DNA from 2 places in the Sphingobacterium sp. NPDC055346 genome. Region 2 is predicted to be linked to the other one. Evidence: riboswitches for the same ligand, from Rfam matches in the RefSeq annotation. Region 2 holds a riboswitch; the other holds the start of a gene.

Region 1 (9,216 bases), on a different contig from region 2:
TGTATTCACCTTTGTGTTCTTTCCGCCGAAAATACCATCCATATCGGAAGTGATATTAGGTTGCCCCGACAAACCAGAACCAATATAGGTCGGAATATGGAATCGTATATACTCCCATTGCCCTCCGGTCTGATCACCAGACCAGATACCAGCATATCGTTGCGTACCTGCCCAGCCATCCAATGAGATAATAAATGGACGTGCATCATTGCCATAATATGGCATGATATGTCCCACATCGGCAACACCGTTCAACCCGAAGGAATATCCCGCACCGACCCAGGCCACATCTGTTTTTAAAACACGAACCCCAGCATCACGAACCTCTTTCACGATATCCCTTTGCAGCAAGGCATCTATACTATCCTTTGGATGCAGATCTGATTGCGTCCAAAGCCCTATCTCCACGCCTTTTGAACGAGCGTATTCACCTAATGATTTAAGGTTTTGGATATTTCCATCTAATGTTTTCTCTTGCCCATATCCGGCTCCATATCCATCATTCGGCAATATCCAACCCAATGGCATATCATGCTGTTGATACCGATCAATCACCGCTCTTGCTGAAAATTGATAATTGTTCTTTTCGCCGTTCAATGATTCCTTGGTACCGCCTTCATCCTTTTGGCTTTCCTTATACCGTTTCCCATCTTCGAATAAAACGCCTTTTTCATCTTCCTTCCAAAAGTCGCGGTTGTAGGCATTCAGGTGCCCTTCATAAAAACCAAACTTTGGCAACAATATGGGGTTTCCGGTTAACTGATAGAAATCGTTCAATACTCCGACCGGATTATCGCTGACCATAAAAAACAAGTCCAGATAATCGGTATCATGGCTAAGCTTTACCTTTCCTTTTTCAGTATTGCCAAAATCATACTTCCCTTTCTTAAAGGTGTACCACATCATACCGTAGCCTTTAGTTGACCAATAAAAGGGAGTTGGCGAGGCTACACCCCCATCTGTCCAATTATTGGTATTCTCGATAGCGATGGATTTTCCTTTATGGGAAAAACGACCGTTCTGCACACCTCCACCATAAAAGTATTCCGTTGGATCTTCAGCTAACTGAAGACTAACTTTCTTCTTGTTGAATGCTATTGGGGCAATTGATTGGGTTACCAATTGCTTATTCTTGATGTTGTAGATCTTAAATAGGCCATTTGCTTTGCTGATTTCCATCGCGGCTTCCTTACTGGAAATAAACCAGGAACCATCTTTCTCATTGACTTCAAAATTGTGCAGCTTCTTCCGAGGATTATTTACCAAGATCTGGGCAGCTGGCTCTGCCTGCGGGTCCCTCAGCACAGCAGATTTATTGTCCTGAAATAACCTGAAAATATTGTCAGCATAAAAATCAACCAATAATAATTGATCGTTACTGAATTTGATTTGGACTGTAGTGGGATTAATCTTCTGCACCGATTGAACCCGGACAGAATCTTCTTGAGTTTGTTGTTTTAATGTTCCTGCAGCAACAAAACTTGTCGCAGGAGATGCCGTGCTAAATAATAGCGATAAGCCCAAAGCCCAAAAGAGCTTTTGTTTGTTTCTATACATGCTATACGATCAAATAAAATACTTCTATCTGTTTATAATCGTATGTTTTAAAAAAGGTTTTTAAAGGTATAAAAGTTTAACAGTACTCTATATTTATTCCACAAATATTTTACAGAAATAAGGAGCCATCCCCCTGTTCATTAAAATCTACATATTAAGAATGATAATTAGCAGCAGCGTAAAACATGGAGTTAATTCAATAATTAAATTAAGTTAAAAGCCAGTTTTTATTCAAATTTTTTAAAAACTCTTGAAAAGGGATTGGTTTTTGTCATTTGAAATTCAAGATACTACCAAATAGCTATTACATGGAAAATCAAGAGCAAGACCTAAGTAAGAAGTATAAAGCTTTTATAAGTTATAGTCATAGTGATAATCAGGGTGAAGGTAGGAAATGGGCGGATTGGCTACACCATGCATTAGAAACCTATGAAATCCCTGAAGACCTTATCGGTAAGAAAAATGCTGCCGGCCAGGAAATCCCAAGACAGATTTACCCCGTTTTTCAGGATGAAAAGGAACTTTCGGCCAGTTCTAGCTTGAGCAGTTCCCTGACCTCAGCACTCGACCGTTCTGAATTCCTGATCTATTTAAGCTCTCCTAAGTCAGCCAGATCAACTTATGTACGGGACGAAATCAGGTATTTCAAACAGACGGGCAAATCCAAGCAGATCATGGCTTTGATCCTAAAAGGTGAGCCTGAATATGGCGATACACATACCGAAGCACAATGTTTCCCTGATGAACTGCGATATAACATTGATCAAAATGGACAGGTAATCAAAGATCAACCGGAGGAAGTACTTGCTGCTGATGTCCGTATTCCACATACACAGGACGAAGGATTCACCACTGCCGAAGGCTATCGCCGGTATTTGCACGAGCAAGGAGTAGCAAACCACCTCATCAAAAACCAGGTCGAGGAATACAAGAAAAGATTGGACCTCGCCTTGTTGAAAATAATATCCGGAATATTGGGCGTACCATTGGGTGAATTGACCAAGAGGGACCAAGCTTACCAATTGGAGAAAATAAAACAGAAGAACAAAAATATCAAACGCATTGCAACGGCCATTGCTGCCTTGGGCATCCTAGCCATCATTGCCGGTGTTTTTGCCTGGAACCAAAGAAACTCCGCCTTGCGCAATCTTGCAAAATCATTGTATGCTTCAGGAATCAATAAATTGACCGAAAGCGAATATGGTGATGGCGCCGCATATATTGCGGAAGCAACCCGAAGAGGTGATGAAAGTGCAGAACTTTTTGCACACTCCATGTTGTCGGTCCAAGATGATCTTACCAGAATGCCAAATGTCAATTACGGTGTAACGCGCTTCTCCCCTGATGGCAAATGGTTGGTTGGGTTCGCCAGTGCCGGAAACAATTTGAATGTACTCCAAGTTTGGGATGCCGTTGATCGGAAACTTATTAAACAACGGGATGATATCACCGCAATCCAAACCCGCTACCCGCTGTTCGATGGACAGAACAGGGCATATGTTACCACAACGAACAGCAATATCGTCAGATACGATATTGAAAAGGACCAAAAAGAGGAACTTCGATTAAATCCGGACAGCTCCTTTATTGCCATAATAGCTGTTTCACCAGACGCTAAATATATCGTATTCAATAAAAGGTCACGGGAAGTCGTACTTTTCAATACGGAAACAAAACAAGAACAGGTCATTTCGGCAACAGAGCAGATTGCTCCATCTTCAGCATATATTGACAATAGCTCCAAAACTCTATTTGTGGAACGTCTATTTCCAGAAGATTCTGAAGTTAGCATCTATGACCTAGCTGCAGTCGACCCTAAACCAGTCTTTAAAAAACACTTCAAATCTGGAATCAAGACACCGACCTTCAGTAATGATGGAAACCAAATTGCCTTTCACAATGCTGATGGAACGAATTATTTCAACAAATCCAATGGCGTTCAATGGTCTGCCCCATCCCCCATGTTGGTCAGGTTTACCGGCTTCACCGGTAATGGTAATCTATACCAAGGAAATGATTCCCAGATCAACCAGATCAATACGTCGAACGGATCCATTACCAAAACCAGTAAATTACCAGAAAACATCTTCTTTTTCAGCAACATGATGAAGATTATGGAACAAGATGCTACAAATGCAGAAACCAACTCACCAGATTGGACCCAATCTTTGGTAAGTGGAAATTCACAGACCTTTATTGAAAACAAAAAAGGCGACCCCTTAAGAGTGGCACAGTTCTATGAAACTAAAGATCTTGCCCATATTGAGGCAGGTATTACCGATGATTCTGCATTCTTACGATACAGAGCTGGAAAGTCAGTGGAAAAGATGGATCTTAAGACTGGCGAAAAAACCAAAAACTTTATTCAGGTACCTGAAGAGGTAACGGTTCACCTAGTACTCCACAAAACTAAACGGATACTTGTTAAGGGCAAAAGTGGTAAAACCTACTTCTTTGATGCCAGCACGGGGAAACCAGTTGGAAAGCCATTTGATTCTCAAGCGAAACTTTACATCTTCAATAAGGATGAAACCCAAGTCCTCGCAAGGACCGGTAAGAACAGCTTTGCATCTTGGGATATTGAAACCGGAAAACAGAACATCAATTATACGCAGGAACAGGATATCGCTGGTTTTACGGTTAGCCCAGATTACAGATCAGTGATTTTAGTAAATCCTGATGGCTGGAAAGTGGTGGATATTGCTTCTAAAAAAGTTCTTATCGAAGGAAAGGACGCTTTGAGCAGTGGCGCTTTCAGTCCTAATTCTCAATACTTGATCAAGGTCAGTTCTACCGGCGATGCACAGGTATTAGAAACCAAAACCTATAAACCTATTTTGGAAATGAAAACCATCGCTACGCCGTTTATGGTCTTCAATAACCAAGGAAATATACTGGCCCTTTCTGAAGACGCCACCCATATGCGCTTATGGGATTTGGAGGATAAAAAATCATTTGGCCAAACTATCCGCATCAGCAAAAACACACAATACTTCCATTTCTCGGATGATGACAAGCAGATCTTTGTACAGGATGACGGCGAAGGAATGCGTTATGCAGCAAAGGTGGTTGATGCAAAAACCGGAAACATCCTGACTATGCCCTTTATCAACCAGCGATTTGATCAGATCAATGTAATGCCAGGCGACAAAAGGTTAATGACCATTGAATCACTCATGAATGGCATCGCCATCAATATCTGGGAAGTTCCAGGACAGGTCAGCATGTCCAAAGACCAATTGGCTAGAGATTTGGAGAAATTCTATGGCAAGAAGTATGACAATGAAACCGGAGCAATCCTGAACTATATTGATACGACCGGCACCTATGACACCTGGTATTTTGAAGATCCATTCGTCAGGTCAGTATCCCCTAGCTCCAACGTCAAGATTACCGATATCTTGAAGATAAACTACCCTATCCAAAATGAGGCGAACCTTCAATTGTTGGCAGTGACCTATGACTACCATCCGTTGGCCAGGGCTATGGTTGCCAATTATTTCAGCAGTAAGCCTGAAACGAAATTGATAGGTCAGCGTATGGTTGACATTACAGAAAAACAATTGATCAAGATCAAGAACAAAGAACTGAAATCTGAAGTTGAAACGCTCCTAAAAGAAGCAAAACAGAACTTAAGCAAATAAAGAATGAATTTGACAAGAAGACAAAAAGGTCTATTGGGAATAGCATTTGTATGCTTTTTGATAATATTATCTTGGATCGGTTTATCCAAGTTCTTTCCTGAGAGCAACTCTTTGAGGTACCTACCTGATCGGATTTACCGCATCATCAAAATCGTATTCGGTGGCGACCCTTCAGGTTCAGGCCTAGAAGCTGAAAATGTACCCTGGGAATTGATCCTAGCTAAGATATGTGCCATTGGCATTCTGCTTTTCGGTGCCTACAAGATTATTCAAAAGGTATTCTCCGAACAGTTCAATCTCTTAAAGGCTTCTTTCAAACAGAACCATGTCATCTCTGTAGGTATCTCAAAAAAAGGTAGGCAACTTTTCCAAAGCCTAAAGGAAGACTATAAGCAAAAAGGAATTGCCATTGAAAAGGAAACAGAGCATGCCGACATCAATTCTGTAAAAAAACAGGGCCACTTAGTGATTATCGGAAATGCCGAAGAAGAAAGTACCCTACTGGAAGCAGGGATCAAACGCGCCTCTTCACTGATCGTCTTCCTAGAAAATGAGCAAACCGTAATTGAAATCATTGAATCTGTTCAGGATATCTACGATAGATCAAAATGTCAGAACGACCTGCTTTGCTTTTTACATATCAGCAACCCAAGGTTGATCGACTTGGTCAAGAACACCGGAATCCATTTAGATAACAACCAAATCCAACTTCGATTCTTCAACATCCACAAGATGTTGGCAAGGCAGTTTTTTTCGCAATTTCCAATAGATCTACAGCGATCCGGTAAGGAACTTTCCGATATCAATAAAATCGTATTTTTAGGCTATGGGGATTTCGCAAAAGCCATGTTGGTCCAAGCCATGAGGATTTTCCATATTTCTGTCGAAAATGACCTAAAAATTGCTGTTTATTCCGAGCAAGCTGAAGAAGACAGGAATTACTTCATCGAGCAATATCCTAAAGCCAATAAGATTTTTCCTATTGAATTCCATAATTTTCAAGGAACCTACAATGAGCTGGTATCTAGGGAGGAATTATTGGATAAAGGCAATGAAACTTTGTTCATTACTGCTTTCGACCAGGACCAAACTAATCTCAATACCGCTTTGGAACTCTTGGACAAAACCCAGAATAGTAAATTCCCGATTTATGTGCTCAATGCTGAAGGAAAAGGTTTGCGGAAGTTGATCCGCTATTCGGAAGAAAGCGATAGGATAAAATTCTTTGGTCAGATGGAAGATATCTGTAACCTTGAATTTATCACGGGCAATAAATTGGACAAATTAGCCCAGGCCATCCATGATGATTATAGAAAATTACTTTCCGGGACCAGTTCAGAAAGTGCACGATACACCTCTGATTGGTTAACCCTGAGCGAAGATGCAAAAGATGCCAGCCGAGCGCAGGCAGACCATATTCCCTATAAGTTTTTATTGACCCATAAAGAATGGCCAGTAAACCAGCCGGATGCAATAGCTTTCAGTGAGGATGAAGTGGAAACCTTGGCCATTATCGAGCATAACCGCTGGATGGCACACCGATATATCAATGGTTGGGACTATGGGGAAGTACGAAATGATGAGCTTAAACTCCACCCCTCCCTGATTCCTTGGGAAATCTTGAGCGAAAGTGAAAAACAGAAAGATCGAGACACCATCCTTAGAATTAAGATTCTTTTGAACGAAAAATAAAGCTATAGCCCAAGAATTTGTCTTTGCAGATTGTTTGGGCTATATTTGATTGGCTTTAGGGGTATTCTAATAGGAATTGAGACAGACCCTTTGAACCTGATACGGTTAAAACCGTCGTAGGGAAAAGCAAAATTGCTTGGCAAACCTAATTGCCTATTCCCTCCCTTCAGCCATTATTGTTTTTAATTTTTCAAATAATGGAAAACGACATTTATCATTTATTGACTCAAGTCCGAGAAAAATCTCCACTCGTTCAAAACATTACAAATTTTGTGGTCATGAACAATACCGCAAATGCCCTTCTAGCACTTGGTGCATCTCCAATTATGGTCCATGCCGAAGAGGAATTAGAGGAAGTCCTCAGTTTATGCAATGCCCTTGTCATCAACATCGGTACCCTAAGCAAACCATGGGCAGAAAATATGATCCTGGCCGCAAAGCTGGCCAACAAATTAGCTAAACCTTGGGTATTGGATCCGGTTGGTGCAGGTATCTCTACCCTACGCAATGAAACGCTAAAATCACTATTGGAATTAAAACCAACGGTCATTCGTGGGAATGCTTCTGAAATTATCGCCCTTCAGAACTTTAACAATAAAAGTGCTAAAGGTGTGGACAGCACCCAATCAAGCAGCTCGGCCCTAGATGCTGGAAAGTTACTGCAAGAGGAAACGGGATCCATAGTTTGTATTTCCGGTGCCACTGATTATGTCATTTCAAAGGATGAAATCACCGAAATCAAAAACGGCACCTCCGTGATGACCAAGGTAACTGGAATGGGCTGTACGGCTTCCGCAATAACCGCAGCATTCATTGGCTTAGCAAAAGACCCCTACCAAGAAGCTGTCGCTGGTATTGCCATCACTAGTCTTGCAGGCGAATTGGCTGCCAAAATATCGAAAGGCCCAGGTAGCCTTCAGCTCAATTTTTATGACATCCTTTACAATCTTGCCAAAGAACAGATTTTAGGCAACTTAAAACTAAAAAAATATGCCAATCCATCCTGATTTCCCCTACCCCCTTTATTTGGTGATTTCAGAAAAAGATTGTGTTAAAATGAATTGGCTGCAAGTTGCGGAAGAAGCCATATTGGGCGGAGTGGATATCATTCAATTGCGTGAAAAAGAACTCAGCCATACGGAATATTTGAACAAGGCAAAGGCACTGAAAAAAATTACAGGCCAATACCAGATTCCTTTGATCATCAACGATGCTCCTGAAATTGCAGTTGAAATCCATGCTTGGGGCGTTCATGTTGGCCTTTCGGATACACAGCCCCTGGACATAGCTGAAAAATATGGAGATATCCTGAAAATTGGCTGGTCATTGGAATACCAAGATCAACTGGAAAGTCCTCAAATGGCCCCAACCCATCATCTGGGGCTCAGCCCTATTTTTAAAACAGCGACAAAGACCAATACTGTGACCACTTGGGGTATTCACGGTATACAAGAAATAAAACTAAAAGCCGATAAACCGCTGATCGCTATCGGTGGTATGAACCAGGACAATGCTGGACAGGCATTTCAAGCCGGCGCAAATTCCATTGCTGTCGTTTCTGCAATTTGCGGCAGTTCAGACCCAAGAAAAGCAGCCGAACTGTTGAAAGGATTATTAAAATGAAAGAAAACAAAAAATATAAAGTACCAACTGTTCTCAGTATAGCGGGCTTTGACGGCAGTGGTGGTGCCGGCATCCAAGCTGACACCAAAACCATTTCATCCCTAGGTTGCTATGCCATGAATGTATTGACGGCTTTGCCGGTACAAAATACCCAAGGGGTGAAGAACATTTTCGACATCCCTGTTGAGGCTGTAAATGAGCAATTAGATTGTCTCTTTGAAGATATCTATCCCGACAGCATCAAAATAGGGATGGTACATAATAGCAAATTGGTCGAAACCATTGCTAATTCCCTGAAAGATTATAAAGGCAGCATCGTCTTTGACCCGGTTATGGTTTCCACTAGCGGACATCGGCTGATCCATGAAGAAACCATAGCGGCCATTAAAGAACTATTGTTTCCGATAGCCCAAATCATTACCCCTAATCTTGATGAAGTTTCCGTATTGGTGGGTAGAGAAATCAGCAGCGTACATGCGATGGTAGAAGTCGCTGATGAAATCTTGAGTTTAGGCTGTAATGCTGCACTATTAAAAGGTGGACATCTTCAAAGCGATATACTCACCAGTATATTGATCCAGAAAAACCATGCAGCGCAATATTTCGAATCTAAACGTGTGAATACCAAGAACACACACGGCTCAGGCTGTTCGCTTTCCTCTGCCATTGCATCATTCCTTGCCCGTGGCTATCACTTGGA
Region 2 (9,216 bases):
TTCGGCCACACCGACACTATCATCCCTTTCCAAGAACAGAGATTTTGCTTTCTCAAAATAGACAAATGCACTATCAAACTCATTTTTGTCCAAGAAATCGTATGCCTGTTCGTAATACGGATTCTTTTCTGATTCTTGAGTAGATGTAATTTGGTTTTTACAGGATACTAAAAGCAGTAGCCCGGTCAAGAGTAATAATGGTTTCACAGGTAAAAATAATAATGGTCAAAAATAGCCAATAAAACAATTACTTTTCAGCACATAACACTAATAATCACAAGAATGAAAGATTATTTTGTTAAGCGAAACAACTGTTTGAACAGACATTGCTGTAACAATTCGGCTATCTTTACAATAACAAATTGTTACACAACCATTTATCTATGCAAATTTTACAATATCAAAAAAATACGATCTTATAATAGGCTCCCTTATTAAGTCCAGAATTTAAGCAAATATTTAACCAAACGACCATTAATAAGCTAAAATAAAACCTAACTTCACTTTAATTGAGGTAAAATTAATATTCGACGATTTAGGCTGATAAGTATTTTCTCCTACAAACAGTAGATATAACACTACGAAAAATGAATTTCCTATAACATTAGCCCCTTCTAATTATGGATTTCAACCAGCCTTTGTTAACTTAAATCATCAAAAGAAACTAACACAGTAAAGTAATATATTATGGGATTTTTAAATAGGTTATTTGGAAAACCTACACCTAAACAGGAAAATGAAAAATCAGAACAACCAACCAGCAAAGAAAGCCCTATAATTGAGCCAATAAAAACGGAGAAAGAATTATTTGAGAGTTATGCAGCTTATGGATTTGAAAAGCAAGTGGACTTTTCGGAATTAATTGAAGACAAGAGCTGGGATGCGGATTTGACACGTGGGTCAATCACTTTTGGTGATGGACTTGAGTTTCCATTGCAGATTATTGGGAGCTTTTCTTATTCTGTGAACACTTGGCTTTGGTCATGGGCAAATAGTCAATCAAACTTACCTGAAAACCTCCTAATTGATGCGAAAGCATTGAAGGAGTTTGGTGTGAAAAATAAAATAGATCAATTGAGGACTCCTGAATTTTCGATCAAACAGGAAGACTTACATCGATTGGGCCTAATCGCAGTCGGAATGTTTGATGCCGACGCCTATTACCTAGCAGATTATGGCAGTGGGGTCATGCTCATGACCGTAAAATCAGAGTTAATCCAACAGAACAGAAAAGATAATCATTACAGAATATTCACAACCTTCCCGCAGGTAATCTCAAACTTTGAAGTCGATCATAGGAATACGTTGATCCATTACCTGAAGAGCAAAGGCTATGATGTCGAAGAGAGCGATACTCAAGTCATAGGCACGAAAGCTAATGAAAAATGTACTGCAAGCTTAGATTCCCTAAATCGCGTAGTAAATTTAGGAGGATAAAAAAAGAGGACTGTTAATGTCCTCTGATTTCTTTGATAAGCTGTCCCTTATTCATGCTGTGACGATTTTTTATACCGATTTCTTTTGCTTCTGCCAATAAATCAGATTTTGATCTTTCTTCCAGCTTTTTAGAATTATGATCGATGGTACCAGCAGCCTGTGCATTTGAGATTCGGGCAGCTTTTTCTTTACTCATCCCCTTATCTACCAATGCATCATAGGTTTTTGGTTTTTTTATCTGGGGTGTTTTTTCTCTGGGCATATCATTGAAAATTTGTTTATACCCTTTGAACATTTCATGGATTTTTTTGTTGGAATTTTTTATTTATAGTTCAAGCTTTTCCTGTTTTCGAGAAAAAATTGTCGTCCCTATACTTGCCAATACCACACATAAGACAGACACCCATTGATTGATACTGAGGTATTCATGTAAAAATATCAGTCCAGAGAGTGCACCGAATGCAGGCTGCAGACTGGTCAAGATGCTGAATGTTTTGGCTGGCAGTCTTCCCAAGGCCATCATGTCTAATGAAAACGGCAATGCAGAAGATAAGATGGCCACGAGAAGCCCTTTGGAAAATTGCCCAGTATTGATGTTCAATATCGCGCCATCCATTAAGGCAAATGGAACTATAAAGACCGTTGCGATCATCATCCCGGTAGTAACTGCCTGTTTACCCTCCATAACTTTGGAAAGCTTGGCCCCCATCAGGATATAAACGGCCCAGAAGACCCCTGCAAGTAAGGCTAATCCCAATCCTATCGGATCGATGCCATTGCTCTTCCAAGGAACGATCAGTAAAATTCCTGTCAACGCCAATACTGCCCAGATGACATCTGTCCATTTCTTTGATAGGACAAAGGCCAAGAACAGAGGTCCTACGAATTCAATGGTAACACCTAAGCCCAATGGGATTCTTTGGATGGCCATATAAAAAATGAGGTTCATGACGGCAATGCCGATTCCGTAAAGACCACAGTACATCCATTGTTGCTTGTTGAAGGTACGTAGCTTCGGCCTATTGATCGCATAGAGCAGAATGGCAGATAAGCCAATCCTCAAGGTTGTTGTCGCAATGGGACCAATGGCCGGAAACAACTGCTTCGCGAATGATGCTCCCCCTTGCACACAGATCATGGATAAGATGGCAGCAGCAACAGCAATATTGGTGTTTCGGATTTTGGCAAACATGGTCAATCGCTCTTTTTAAAATTGAATCCAAAAATAGCCTTTCATTTTTATTAAACCGGCGAAATGTGAATAATTAATTCCCCAAACGACTTCCTATATTTAATTTTCTTAACCAATATGTTAAATATAGTTATTACTGTCATTCTAAGCCTTTAGATTTAGTAAATTAGACTAGATGAATTATTTTCACCTAAAGAAAATGAAAGCTTAATATTAGAGCTATGGCATTAAAACCGATTATTATTTCCTTCCTTTTGTTCCTTTATAGTTTGGTGGCATTTTCCCAAGCTCAAAAGAGGTATACCGGCACAGTTTACTCCAATGACAGCAGTCTGTTGATCAAAAATGTGGATGTCATTAACCAAAGAACAAAACAAACGCTGCGATCAGATTTTGATGGTTCCTTTGGCATCGATGCCCGCCCGTCTGATAGCATAACCTTTGTCCATCCGCATTGGAATAGCCTCAGTATCTTGGCTGAAGATCTAAAGCAGCATGTTTTCCTACAGAAAAAATCCATCGTGCTAGAAGAGATCGTCGTCATGGGGAATACCAAAGCTGCAAAGCTGAAGGAACTGGAAAGCATGAAAAAAGATATCAACGTTAAAGGGGGACTATATTACTCCGGTGAACCACCATGGTACCTGCTTCTACCCTTTGGCATGCCAACCGTTACTTACTTCTACGAAAAATTCAGTAAATCTGGTAGAAACGCGAGAAGGTTCAATGCTTTTATGCAACAAGAAATCAAAAATATGGAAGTGGACCAAATCTTCAACAAAGCAAGCATCAGCGATATTATCCCCATGGACGATGAAGAACTGGAACAGTTTATGGTGGAATATAGACCTGATTTCGAAACTGCCCAATATTGGACCAACTATGACCTGCATGTGTATATCAAGAAATACTACAAAGAATTTAAAGAGAAAAACCCTGCTGAAAGATTGATCCTAAAGTAGTTTTAGGGATATCTTGAGGTTTCTTCTCGGTAAAGAAGCAACCTGTAAATTGTATTATAATCACAAATAATTTCTTTTAGTTAACTCATTTAGCTAACTTGCCAACGCTTTAGGGGTGTCTGCATTAATTGCAGGCTGAGATTTTACCCTTATAACCTGATCTAGATCATACTAGCGTAGGGAAAAGTAAAATGTCATTCATGGGTGCGTCCTGTACCTAAAGTAGACATTCCTAAAGCATTAATGCTTAAATAACTATTCAGGAATGTTACTTATTATCAATAATCAGACAAAACAGTACAAGAGATCTCCATTTACCTTGGAGGAATTAATGGATTTGGAGCTTAAAGGCAAAACCAAAGGTGTTGCTGTTGCCCTAAATAACCAAGTCATCCCTAGAGACAAATGGTCGGATACCTTATTGACTGATACTGATTCTATCCTAATCATAACCGCAACTCAAGGCGGATAACCCTTAAATATTTGAAGACATGACAGAACAAAAGATTACAACCAATGCTTTTCCAAATTCCAAAAAGGTTTATATTCCAGGTAACCTATACCCTATCCAAGTTGCAATGCGTGAAATATCCCTGAGCCCAACCAAGTTGAGCAAGGGTGGTCTTGAAATCAACCCTCCAATTACGATTTACGATACTTCTGGTCCATATACAGATGTGAATTCTGAAATCGATATCCGTAAAGGCTTGGATAGGATCAGGGAACAATGGATTTTAGACCGCAATGACGTTGAGATTTTGGAGGGCATCAGTTCCGAGTACGGACAAAAAAGACTCCATGATCCCAACTTGGATGAACTGCGTTTTTCTTACAATCATAAACCAAAAAGAGCAGCAGATGGACAAAATGTAACCCAGCTGCACTATGCTAAGAAAGGGATCATCACTGCGGAAATGGAATATGTCGCCATTCGTGAGAACCAAAGAATTGAACAATTACAGGCCGCTACGAAAGGAATGGCTGAACAACATAAAGGTGAAAGCTTTGGTGCCAATACGCCAAAACGGATCAGCCCTGAATTTGTGCGGGATGAAATCGCAGCCGGAAGGGCAATCATTCCAAATAATATTAACCATCCGGAAAGTGAACCTATGATCATTGGCCGCAATTTCTTGGTGAAGATCAACGCCAATATCGGAAACAGCGCTGTAAGTTCCAGTATCGAAGAGGAAGTGGAGAAAGCAGTCTGGGCATGCCGATGGGGCGCCGACACGATCATGGACCTCTCTACTGGAAAGAACATCCATGAAACTCGCGAGTGGATTATCCGAAATTCTCCAGTACCAATAGGTACAGTTCCTATCTATCAAGCTTTAGAAAAAGTTAAAGGTGTGCCGGAAGATCTGACCTGGGAGATTTTCAAGGATACTCTCATTGAGCAAGCAGAACAGGGTGTTTCCTACTTTACGATACATGCGGGTGTCCTGTTGAGATATATCCATTTAACGGCGAAAAGGGTAACAGGAATTGTTTCTAGAGGTGGTTCAATTATGGCTAAGTGGTGCCTATACCATCATAAAGAGAATTTCCTGTATACGCATTTTGAGGAGATATGCGAAATCATGAAAAAGTATGATGTAGCCTTCTCTTTAGGTGATGGATTAAGACCAGGCTCTATTGCCGATGCCAACGATGAGGCTCAATTTGCAGAATTGGAAACCTTAGGAGAACTGACTAAAATAGCTTGGAAGCATGATGTTCAGGTGATGATAGAAGGCCCAGGACATGTCCCTATGCACATGATCAAAGAGAATATGGAAAAGCAATTGGAAGAATGTGATGAGGCTCCATTTTATACCTTAGGTCCATTGACAACGGATATTGCTCCCGGCTATGACCATATCACCTCAGCTATTGGCGCTGCAATGATCGGTTGGTACGGATGTGCTATGCTGTGCTACGTAACACCAAAAGAACACTTAGGCCTTCCCAATAAAAAAGACGTTAAGGACGGAGTAATCACCTATAAACTTGCTGCCCATGCTGCAGATTTGGCCAAAGGACACCCTGGCGCCCAATACAGAGACAATGCATTGAGCAAAGCGAGATTCGAATTCAGATGGGAGGACCAATTTAACCTTTCACTCGATCCTGATACCGCAAGAGAGTTTCATGACGAAACTTTACCTGCAGATGCAGCAAAGGTGGCTCATTTCTGTTCGATGTGCGGCCCTAAATTCTGTTCCATGAAAATAACGCAAGAGATCAGGGAGGCAACCGAAGAAGGGATGTTGGAAAAATCGAAGGAATTTATTGAAAGTGGAAAAGAAATATACCTATGATCATAGTCGTTTCTCCAAACAGCAATTATCCTAACGAACCATTGCATGTCAACAACATGTTAGATAATGGATTGGAGCTATTTCATTTCAGGAAATATGCCTCATCGGATGAGCTGGCTTTGGAGTATTTGGACAATATTGATGTTTGTCAAAGAAAGAAAATCGTACTTCACTCCCACCATCACCTAGCGACTGAGTTTATGGACATTGAGCGTCTGCATTTCAATAGTTATGATCGGATAAGAGGGAAGCAATTGGAGTATAATGGAAATTACATCTTATCGACCTCCACGCATTCTATTCAGGAATTCAATGAATTGAACAAGACTTGGTCTTACGCCTTTCTTAGCCCTATTTTTCAGAGTATCTCAAAGCCTGGACACGGTATTTCGAACAATGTTTTTGAAGATATTGAACTAAAGGACAATGCAGATGTCGATTTGATTGGACTAGGAGGAATTGAATATCAAAACATGGAAAGAGTATTAGGCAAAGGTTCGGACGGAATTGCTTTGTTAGGGTCCATTTGGAATCAGATTGATCCAACTAATTATTTGATCTCCTGCAATGAAAAACTAGCATTATGGAAGGCAGACCAACTATGAAAACTAACTTAAGTCGAATCCAATACATATCTGATGGAAGAACTTTTTCGGACCAGGAAAGAAATATCAGGAAGGCTCTGGATTCAGGAATCAAGTGGCTACAACTCAGGTGGAAATTTGGAAGAGAAAAGGAACTTCATCAGCTTGCAGAATTGAGCCGAAAGCTCTGTGAACTCTATCAGGCAACCTTTATCATCAACGACCATTTATATTTAGCCAAAGACCTGGATGCAGATGGAATCCATTTAGGGTTGCAGGATGAATCTATTTTAAGTGCTAGAGCTGTCTTAGGCAATGAAAAAATTATTGGAGGGACAGCAAACAGCTTCCAGGATGTACTTCAAAGAATCCAGGAAGAATGCGATTACATTGGTCTTGGACCATTACGGTTCACCTCAACCAAACAGAAACTGAGTCCAGTTCTAGGATTTTCAGGATACCAGGAAATCATTCAAAGACTAAAAAATGAAAAGGTACAATACCCTCCAATTTATGCCATTGGAGGGATAAAAGAACAGGACTTAACCGAATTGTTGCAAGCAGGGATTTATGGTGTGGCTGTATCAAGCCTGATTCAAAATGACCCTTCTGCAACTTCAAGAATGAATCAATTTTACATAGAAGATTATGTTGAAAATAGCCGATAAAACATTTCAATCCAGACTTTTCTTAGGTTCTGGAAAATTTGGAAACCTTTCCCAAATGGAGGAAGCTATTTTAGTTTCTCAAACCGAATTGGTCACCTTAGCGTTAAAAAGAGTGGATCACCAATCTGCCGAGGATACCTTGCTGAATTCCTTGTCATTACCCAATGTGGCCTTGCTTCCCAATACTTCGGGAGCTAGGAATGCAAAAGAAGCAATTTTTGCTGCCCAACTTGCAAGAGAAGCTTTTGAAACCAATTGGATCAAACTTGAAATCCATCCTGACCCTCGATATTTGATGCCTGACCCCATCGAAACTTTAATAGCTACCGAGGCGTTAGCCAAGCAGGGTTTTATCATCATGCCCTATATTCATGCTGACCCTGTTTTATGTAAAAAACTGGAGGATGCCGGTACGGCAGTTGTTATGCCATTAGGTTCTCCAATAGGAAGCAACAAGGGATTAAAGACCATAGACTTTTTGGAGATCATCATTGAACAGAGTCAGGTACCGGTAGTAGTCGATGCGGGCATTGGAACCCCCTCTGATGCTGCCCAAGCCATGGAAATTGGAGCAGATGCCGTATTGGTGAACACTGCAATTGCCACGGCCTCGGACCCTATTAAAATGGCCGAAGCTTTCAAGCTGGCCGTGATTTCAGGAAGGATGGCTTATGAATCTGGATTAGCAAGCAAGAGCTTCAATGCCAATCCATCTTCTCCACTAACTAGTTTTTTAATGGATCAATAACAGGATGGACATCAAAGAAACCTTAAACCAATACGACTGGAAAGAAATCCAAAACAAAATACAGAATTGCAAACCCTCCGATGTTGAATCATCCCTGATTCGGCCTAAGAAGTCTATCATGGACTTTCTGAACCTAATCTCACCTGCTGCAGAACTTTATTTGGAACCAATGGCACAACTAAGCAGCCAGTTGACCCAACAGCGTTTTGGCAAGACCATACAACTGTATGCCCCTTTGTACCTGAGCAATGAATGCCAGAACATCTGTACCTACTGTGGCTTCAGTATGGACAACAAAATAAAACGAAGGACCTTGAGCAATGCTGAAATCATCTTGGAAGCCATGGCTTTAAAAGAGATGGGGATCAATCATGTCCTATTGGTTTCGGGAGAAGCCAATAAGACCGTAGAAATCCAATATTTCCTGAACGCCATCAGTCTCTTGAAACCCTTTTTTTCAAATATCTCCATTGAGGTACAGCCACTCTCCCAGGAAGAGTATGCCATGCTCCATCAGGCAGGAGTACATTCAGTGTTGGTCTATCAAGAAACCTATCACGAGGAAGTCTATAAAATATACCACCCGAAAGGCAAAAAGTCCAATTTCAAATTCCGATTAGAAACACCAGATCGCATAGGCTCTGCCGGAATCCATAAAATAGGTCTAGGCGTTCTATTAGGCCTAGAGGATTGGCGGATTGACAGCTTCTTCAATGCGGTTCATCTGAATTACCTACAACAGCGATATTGGAAAACCAAATATTCCGTTTCATTTCCACGATTGCGACCCGCGGAGGGCATAATTGAACCCAACTTCATTATGGAGGACCGTCACTTGTTGCAATTGATCTGCGCTTATAGGATCTGGAATCCGGATCTGGAGATTTCAATCTCTACGCGAGAAAGTGAAAACTTCAGGAACCATATCATCGCATTGGGAGCAACAACCATGAGTGCTGCCTCAAAAACCAATCCTGGTGGATATGTCGTGGACCCGCAATCCCTGGAGCAGTTTGAAATTTCCGATGAACGAAGTATGGAAGAAATAAAGACCAGAATAAAGGCCAAGGGCTATGACCCTATCATGAAAGATTGGGACTCCTGTTTTTCTGAACAATTCAGCAACTCAAACAGCAACCATGGATAAAGAATTCAGTCGCTATAGCCGACAGATCTTCATAGAAGAAGTATCCATTGAAGGCCAGCGCAAGATTGGAAACTCAAGGGTTCTGGTGATCGGTGCAGGCGGATTAGGATCCCCTGTCATTCAATACCTTGCAGCAGCAGGCGTTGGGAAATTGGCTGCAATCGACTTTGATATA

What was found. A riboswitch is a leader RNA that binds a small molecule or an ion and turns the genes downstream of it on or off. The one in region 2 is predicted to bind thiamine pyrophosphate.
Region 1: linked by a shared signal. The riboswitch ahead of thiM (hydroxyethylthiazole kinase) and the one ahead of thiS (sulfur carrier protein ThiS) in region 2 are both predicted to bind thiamine pyrophosphate.

Annotation. Positions count from the first base shown of each region.
Region 1 is NZ_JBSHMI010000006.1:314,834-324,049, reverse strand. It holds gene ACWICE_RS14290 (TIM-barrel domain-containing protein) at 1-1,557, opposite strand, end outside; gene ACWICE_RS14285 (toll/interleukin-1 receptor domain-containing protein) at 1,866-5,201, shown strand; gene ACWICE_RS14280 (NAD-binding protein) at 5,205-6,893, shown strand; TPP riboswitch at 6,941-7,033, shown strand; gene thiM (hydroxyethylthiazole kinase) at 7,091-7,900, shown strand; gene thiE (thiamine phosphate synthase) at 7,884-8,516, shown strand; gene thiD (bifunctional hydroxymethylpyrimidine kinase/phosphomethylpyrimidine kinase) at 8,513-9,216, shown strand, end outside.
Region 2 is NZ_JBSHMI010000003.1:326,959-336,174, reverse strand. It holds gene ACWICE_RS08415 (tetratricopeptide repeat-containing sensor histidine kinase) at 1-207, opposite strand, end outside; gene ACWICE_RS08410 (DUF6882 domain-containing protein) at 688-1,437, shown strand; gene ACWICE_RS08405 (DUF7218 family protein) at 1,451-1,699, opposite strand; gene ACWICE_RS08400 (EamA family transporter) at 1,763-2,629, opposite strand; gene ACWICE_RS08395 (hypothetical protein) at 2,851-3,591, shown strand; TPP riboswitch at 3,693-3,791, shown strand; gene thiS (sulfur carrier protein ThiS) at 3,857-4,063, shown strand; gene thiC (phosphomethylpyrimidine synthase ThiC) at 4,083-5,894, shown strand; gene ACWICE_RS08380 (thiamine phosphate synthase) at 5,891-6,499, shown strand; gene thiE (thiamine phosphate synthase) at 6,496-7,146, shown strand; gene ACWICE_RS08370 (thiazole synthase) at 7,127-7,894, shown strand; gene thiH (2-iminoacetate synthase ThiH) at 7,899-9,041, shown strand; gene ACWICE_RS08360 (HesA/MoeB/ThiF family protein) at 9,034-9,216, shown strand, end outside.